Linked DNA regions of Jeotgalibacillus aurantiacus. The protein of the gene in region 1 interacts with the protein of each later gene in a pairwise test. Links are inferred from orthologs where the notes say so. Each region holds a gene or a part of one and is shown on either strand. Other genes may lie near its edges. The genes, in order: recA and H7968_RS03160.

What was found.
Region 2: the proteins of recA (region 1) and H7968_RS03160 interact in binary tests that used the Bacillus subtilis proteins (3 or more experiments, as listed by UniProt). The link is inferred for Jeotgalibacillus aurantiacus from one-to-one orthologs.

What each region holds. Positions count from the first base shown.
Region 1 is NZ_JACNMS010000002.1:435,550-438,838, reverse strand. What follows is about bases 85-3,041. They hold recA (recombinase RecA), read left to right. Parts: upstream 85-1,019; coding sequence 1,020-2,063; downstream 2,064-3,041. Other genes in these bases: rny (ribonuclease Y), read left to right, coding at 2,305-3,041; H7968_RS07005 (competence/damage-inducible protein A), read left to right, coding at 85-807. Also shown: more of H7968_RS07005, read left to right, coding at 1-84; more of rny, read left to right, coding at 3,042-3,289. UniProt on the Bacillus subtilis protein: Multifunctional protein involved in homologous recombination, DNA repair and competence.
Region 2 is NZ_JACNMS010000001.1:670,706-673,989, reverse strand. Bases 3-2,954 are described here. They hold H7968_RS03160 (YveK family protein), read left to right. Parts: upstream 3-1,072; coding sequence 1,073-1,837; downstream 1,838-2,954. Other genes in these bases: H7968_RS03150 (nucleoside-diphosphate sugar epimerase/dehydratase), read left to right, coding at 2,723-2,954; H7968_RS03155 (CpsD/CapB family tyrosine-protein kinase), read left to right, coding at 1,803-2,462; H7968_RS03165 (hypothetical protein), read left to right, coding at 349-711; H7968_RS03170 (hypothetical protein), read left to right, coding at 142-279. Also shown: more of H7968_RS03150, read left to right, coding at 2,955-3,284. UniProt on the Bacillus subtilis protein: Required for YwqD kinase activity. May bring YwqD and its substrates into contact. Probably involved in the regulation of capsular polysaccharide biosynthesis.

The DNA.
Region 1 (3,289 bases):
ACGATGGTCCTTCTTCCGGGGCCGCCGAGAGAAATGAAGCCAATGCTGACTGATCAGTTACTTCCTTATTTGCTGCGAAAGAGATCAAACAGTCAAACGATTTATTCAAGGGTTTTAAGATTTTTTGGTATAGGAGAAGCAGAGCTTGAGACCATGGTTGAGGATCTGATGAGTGGGACAAACCCAACCGTAGCACCACTTGCTTCAGACGGGGAGGTCACACTACGTCTGACGGCTGCTGAAGAGACCAGGGAAAAAGCTGAAGCACTTGTAAACCAGCTTGAAGAGATCATACGCAACAGACCTTGCGGCAAACATATTTATGGTTATGACGATGAGTCGCTGAAAAGCAAAGTGGCGGCACTGTTAAAACATAAAAATTTGTCAATCGCTTCGGCAGAAAGTCTGACTGCTGGTTTGTTTGCCTCTGAGTTAGCGACTGTTGCAGGGATCAGCAGCTCATTAAAAGGATCGGCTGTTGTCTATAGCCCTGACGCCAAACAGTCTGTTCTGAAAGTATCAGCGGAGACTATATCATCTCATGGTACCGTCAGTCAGCAATGTGCAGAGGAAATGGCAGTTCATGTTATGAGTCTTTTTGATGCAGATATTGGAATCGGTTTTACCGGTGTTGCAGGACCCGGACCTTTTGAAGGGAAAGAGGAAGGGACAGTGTGGATCAGTTTAGCCAGCCGTGACGGCAGACTGAACTCAAAGCAGCTGCATCTTCAGGGCGAGCGGAATTTTAAAAGAATTAGAGCTGTTAAGCATGGATTATTTGAACTGATCCGTTTTATCAATAGATAAATAATTACCGTATGAACATCGATCATTTATTGCTGTTCATACGGTATTTCTTTTTATAAAGTTTATAAAACGCCGATTCAAATTGAAAATGATGTAAATAAAAAAAGCGAATAAATGTTCGCTTTTTGCTTGTTATTCTTCCAAATAAAGAGTATAGTATAGTTAGGTTATGAGACACCGGTTACGGTGTTTATATTAAAGGAGGAATTAATGTGAGTGATCGTCAGGCAGCACTTGATATGGCTCTTAAACAAATAGAAAAGCAATTCGGTAAAGGTTCCATTATGAAGCTAGGGGAACAGACAGACCGCAAAATTTCCACGGTTTCCAGCGGCTCAATCGCCCTTGATGCAGCGCTTGGAGTTGGCGGATATCCACGTGGCCGCGTGATTGAAATATACGGCCCTGAAAGCTCAGGTAAAACCACGGTTGCCCTTCATGCGATTGCTGAAGTACAGGCAAATGGCGGACAGGCAGCATTCATTGATGCTGAACATGCGCTGGACCCTGTCTACGCTTCAAAGCTCGGCGTTAACATAGATGAGCTGCTTCTGTCACAGCCGGATACAGGTGAACAGGCACTTGAAATTGCTGAAGCACTTGTTCGAAGCGGAGCAGTTGAAATTATTATTATTGACTCAGTTGCAGCACTTGTTCCTAAAGCGGAAATCGAGGGGGAAATGGGAGACTCCCATGTCGGTCTTCAGGCCCGACTTATGTCTCAGGCGCTCAGAAAGCTGTCAGGTGCCATCAGCAAGTCAAATACAATTGCTATTTTCATTAATCAGATTCGTGAAAAGGTTGGTGTTATGTTCGGGAGCCCTGAAACGACTCCTGGTGGCCGTGCCCTTAAATTCTATTCATCTGTAAGACTGGATGTGCGCCGTGCAGAAACGTTGAAGCAGGGTAACGATATGGTAGGGAATAAAACACGGATTAAAGTCGTGAAAAATAAGGTAGCACCTCCTTTCCGAACAGCCGAAGTGGATATTATGTACGGTGAAGGAATTTCAAAAGAGGGTGAAATCATTGACCTTGGTGCCGACGCGGATATCATCCAAAAGAGTGGGTCATGGTATTCCTACAATGGAGACCGTCTTGGTCAGGGCCGTGAGAATTCAAAGCAGTTCCTGAAGGAAAATCCTGAGCTTCGCCAGGAAATCATGCTGAAGATCCGTGAGCACCACGGCATGGATGAAGTAAAAACAGCACCACCTGAAACAGAAGAGGATAACCTGAGCCTGCTTGAGGATTAATAGGTGAAAATAACCAGAAAAGCAAAGAAAAGCTCTTTGCTTTTTTGGTATATACATAATTATAGAAGGGAAGTTTCTGCCAGCCTACTTGACAATGTATTTTCACAGACTTAAAATTAACATTGTATATTTTTCAATTTTTTTAATTGATAAGTAAATTGCCCCGGACTGATACGAAATTTTATTATTAGCCCAAAAAGGCAAGATTGAAACATTTTAATAGCAAGAGGAGGTGAATACGATGGAACCAATCGAAATCACCTTCATTTTGGCTGGCATTATCGTCGGTGTGATTGTTGGGTATTTGATTCACAAATTCATGATGGATGCTAAAGTTGGCGGTGCAAAAGGCACTGTGGAACAAATTCTTGAAAATGGAAAAAGGGAAGCAGAGGCACTAAAGAAAGAAGCACTGCTGGAAGCGAAGGATGAAAATCATAAGCTTCGATCAGAAATGGAAGCGGAACTTCGTGAACGAAGAAATGAGCTTCAAAAACAGGAAAACCGCCTGTTACAGCGGGAAGAAAATCTTGACCGTAAAGACGACTCTCTAAACAAACGTGAATCAATGCAGGAGCGTAAAGAGCAGTCTTTACATGAACGACAACAACATATTGAAGAGATGGAAAGCAAAGTGGAGGAGATGGTTCGTCAACAGGATCTCGAGCTTGAGCGGGTATCCGGATTAACCCGGGAAGAAGCAAAAGCAATTATTCTTGATCAGGTGGAAAAAGAACTTTCACAGGACATTGCAATCATGGTTAAAGAGCAGGAACACCGTGCAAAGGAAGAGTCTGAAAAGAAAGCACGGGAACTGCTTTCACTCGCTATCCAGCGTTGTGCAGCTGACCATGTTGCCGAAACAACTGTTTCTGTCGTAAACCTGCCTAATGATGAGATGAAAGGTCGCATCATAGGTCGGGAAGGAAGAAATATCAGAACGCTAGAAACCCTGACTGGAATTGATTTAATTATCGATGATACGCCGGAAGCTGTTATCCTTTCCGGATTCGATCCAATCAGACGTGAAACAGCAAGAATTGCGCTTGAAAAACTTGTGCAGGACGGAAGAATCCACCCTGCAAGAATCGAAGAAATGGTAGACAAGGCACGCCGTGAAGTTGATGAGCACATCCGGGAGATCGGTGAACAGACAACGTTTGACGTTGGTGCGCACGGGTTACACCCTGATCTCATCAAAATTCTTGGCCGCCTGAAGTACCGTA
Region 2 (3,284 bases), on another replicon or contig:
AAGCAACTTAAAGAAGTCAGGTAGAAATATCTGGCTTTTTTGAGCTATTCCAAGTGTGATGTCATTTGACATTATTTTAAAATATATGGTAAATTTACATAGTTCTTTATAAAGAACAACCTGAGTGCGAGGAGGGTTACCATGAAAGAAAAATGGCATTCGCTGCATCTGGAGAACTTGGACGTTTCATTGAAAATGAACTTTTTTGATTATGGTGGGGGAGATCATGGTGGAAAAGATGATGACTGTGAGGATGATGTATCCGGAGCGTCATCATAGAATGTAAATGAGCAAGAATCGGCTGAAGGGTATGCTCCTTCAGCTTTTTCTAACAAGAAGTGATCTGATATGTTTAAGCACGTTTCAACAATGGAGGAAGGAAAAATATTTAAAGATATCTGGGAGCATACAATTAATAAGAATCATTGGCTCGATGCCCCCTATCGTAAAGAGTCTATCCGTTATTTAATATATGATCGTAAATACAAAAAGCCCATTGGCACAGTTGAATTTACTCCTGCATCAATTATACCAATCGAAACCTTATCCAAGCGGTACAGAACAGACAATATTCAAATAGAGACATTATGGGAAGTGGATCGATTATCTCTATTACGAGATTATCAGAGAAAAGGTAAAATGACATATATTTTTATCAGATATTCCGTGAACACTATCAAACATACTTTCCGGAAGGCTATATCGGCTTAATGGAGAACAAATTTTTTCATCGTGCAAAACGATTTCTAGGAGAAGATTTAAAGGTAACAGGATCAACCTGGATGGTCCGACAACAAAACTGGTTCCTGTGTATTTCCCTGTCAGATCGGTAGCCGGTACTAAAAGAAATGTGTACCTTATAAAGATTTATTTTTATTCCTTAAACACACAATATAAAAAATTTATTCTCCACTGGTCAGGAGTTAAAAAAGCAAAAAAAACAGGTTGACATGTTCTTTATAAAGAACTAAAATAAAGAAGACACTTGAATTATTTTTTAAAACAAAAGTCCCTGTTCCTCGCATAGGGATCTTATTTTTACACTGCATGTTCTTTATAAAGAATAAAATGAATGAAGAGGGTGAACACAGTGAAAGGCAAAGGAGTAAGTTCCTATACGCCAGGATCCAGAGATATAAACTTAATGGAATATGTAAAAGTGATTAAGAAAAGGTTAATCCTCATTTTACTCTTAACAATTTTGTTAGGTGGAATGGCTTACTACTATAATAATTTGACTTATTCACCAATGTTTCAAACATCAACGAGGGTTATTTTGACGTCTCCTGATGTTCCTATGGAAACTTTAATGGTGATGTTAAAAGACCCTACAGTTATGACTCAGGTTGCTCTAGATATTGGAATTGAACGTTCTCCTCAGGCACTCGCTTCTCAGGTGACAGTTGAAAGATTAGAGGAATCTCAGGTTGTCAGTATAACAGTAGCAGATTCTGATCCTCAGATTGCTGCAGACATTGCCAATGCAACAGCTTTGAATTTCAAAGAAGAAGCAAGAAGCATTCTCGCGTATGAAGGCGTTCAACTACTTACAGAAGCAATGCCAAATTTTAATCCAGTTAATCCTTTGAGTAACCGATTCGTTTATTTGGCTGCAGCAGCGGGTCTTGCACTTGGAATCGGTTTAGCCTTCTTTCTGGATACGCTTGACCGCGCTATTAGAGTTGAGGAGGACGCTGAAGAATTCTTTGGTGTCCCGGTCATAGGATATGTACCGGATGCGAGAAAGAAAAAAGTGTTAAAGCAACCAAGAAAAAAAGCAGTCGAAATAAGGGGTGAGCAGATTGAAATTACGAAAAAGGCAGCAGACCACAGCTGATAAAAAACGAAGTGTTTACACTTATACACATCCTGACTCTGCGCTTGCTGATGAATTTCATACGATACGGACCAATATTAAATTTCTGATGACCGATCAGCCAATGAAAATATTTGTTCTTACTTCTTCAACCAAAGGGGAAGGAAAGTCTACAGCAGCGGTAAACCTGGCTACTTTATTATCTCAACAAAAAGAAAGAGTACTTCTCATTGATGCTAATTTGAGAAAGCCGGTCATTCACCAGTATTTTCATCTGGACAACCATCACGGCCTCACCACTGTCTTAAAATCCAGGCGGTCTCTAGCTGAAGTAATGCATAAAGGAGAAATCAGCAGGCTGGATATTCTCACAAGCGGACCGGACGAATATAATCCAGCTGAACTGTTAGGCAGTGAGCAGATGAAACAACTGCTTGATAAAGTCTCAAAAGAATATGATGCCATTATTATTGATGCCCCTAATGTACTTGATTACACAGAAACCCGGATTTTAACTAACCTTGCAGATGGCGTTCTGCTCGTTGTCAGAAGAGGAAAGGTTATCTTTCAGGATGCGCTGGAAGTCAAAAGGATTCTGAATCTGGCACATGCAAATGTGATAGGTGCCATTATGAATGAGCGATGAATTTTTTTGAATAAATTGTTCTTTATTAAGAATTATGTTGTAACGGAAGAAATAACAGTGATGTCTCCTGACTGTTATCAATGGAGGCACTCGATCATGCTGTGGGTTGAAACACACCTTAGACGCAAGTCGTCGTTGGCATGGAGTGAGGGTGGGTTAAATGCCCGATTTATTTCAATTTATAAATATAAAAATAGAAGGATAGTGTGATGATCCGGTCATTATCCTTCTATTTTTATGGACGGGAAAGGAGGAATAGTATGTCTTATAAACAGAGACTTTCACTGTTTATATTAGTTGATACGACCATTGTTTTAATGTCAGTATTCTTCAGTGGTTTTTTGGTGAATGCCAGTATTGAAGTGCTGACGGCACCTATCGTATTAACAGCTGTGGTTCTTGTAAGCGGTCACTTAATCTTTTCATTTCGTTACCATTTGTATAAGAAAGCTTGGGAATATGCCAGTATTGGTGAACTTTCTGCGATATGTAAAACTGTATTTTTTTCAGTCATTTTGGCTGGGGGGATACAGCAATTTGTGTTTCAGGAAATGTTTTTCAGAATGCTTGCAGTGACTTTGTTACTTCACTTGTTTTTTATCGGTGGTTCAAGGTTTGCTTGGAGATTGTTTCGTGATCGTGTCATTCGCCGACATGATGATAAAAAACGGACGTTAATCATCGGAGCAGGCTCAGCAGGTACAATGATCGCAAGACAGCTTATCCAAAGTCAGGACGGAGATATGCTCCCTGTTGCTTTTATTGATGACAATCCAAGAAAACAGAATCTAGACATTTTGGGAATTCCGGTTGTAGGATGCG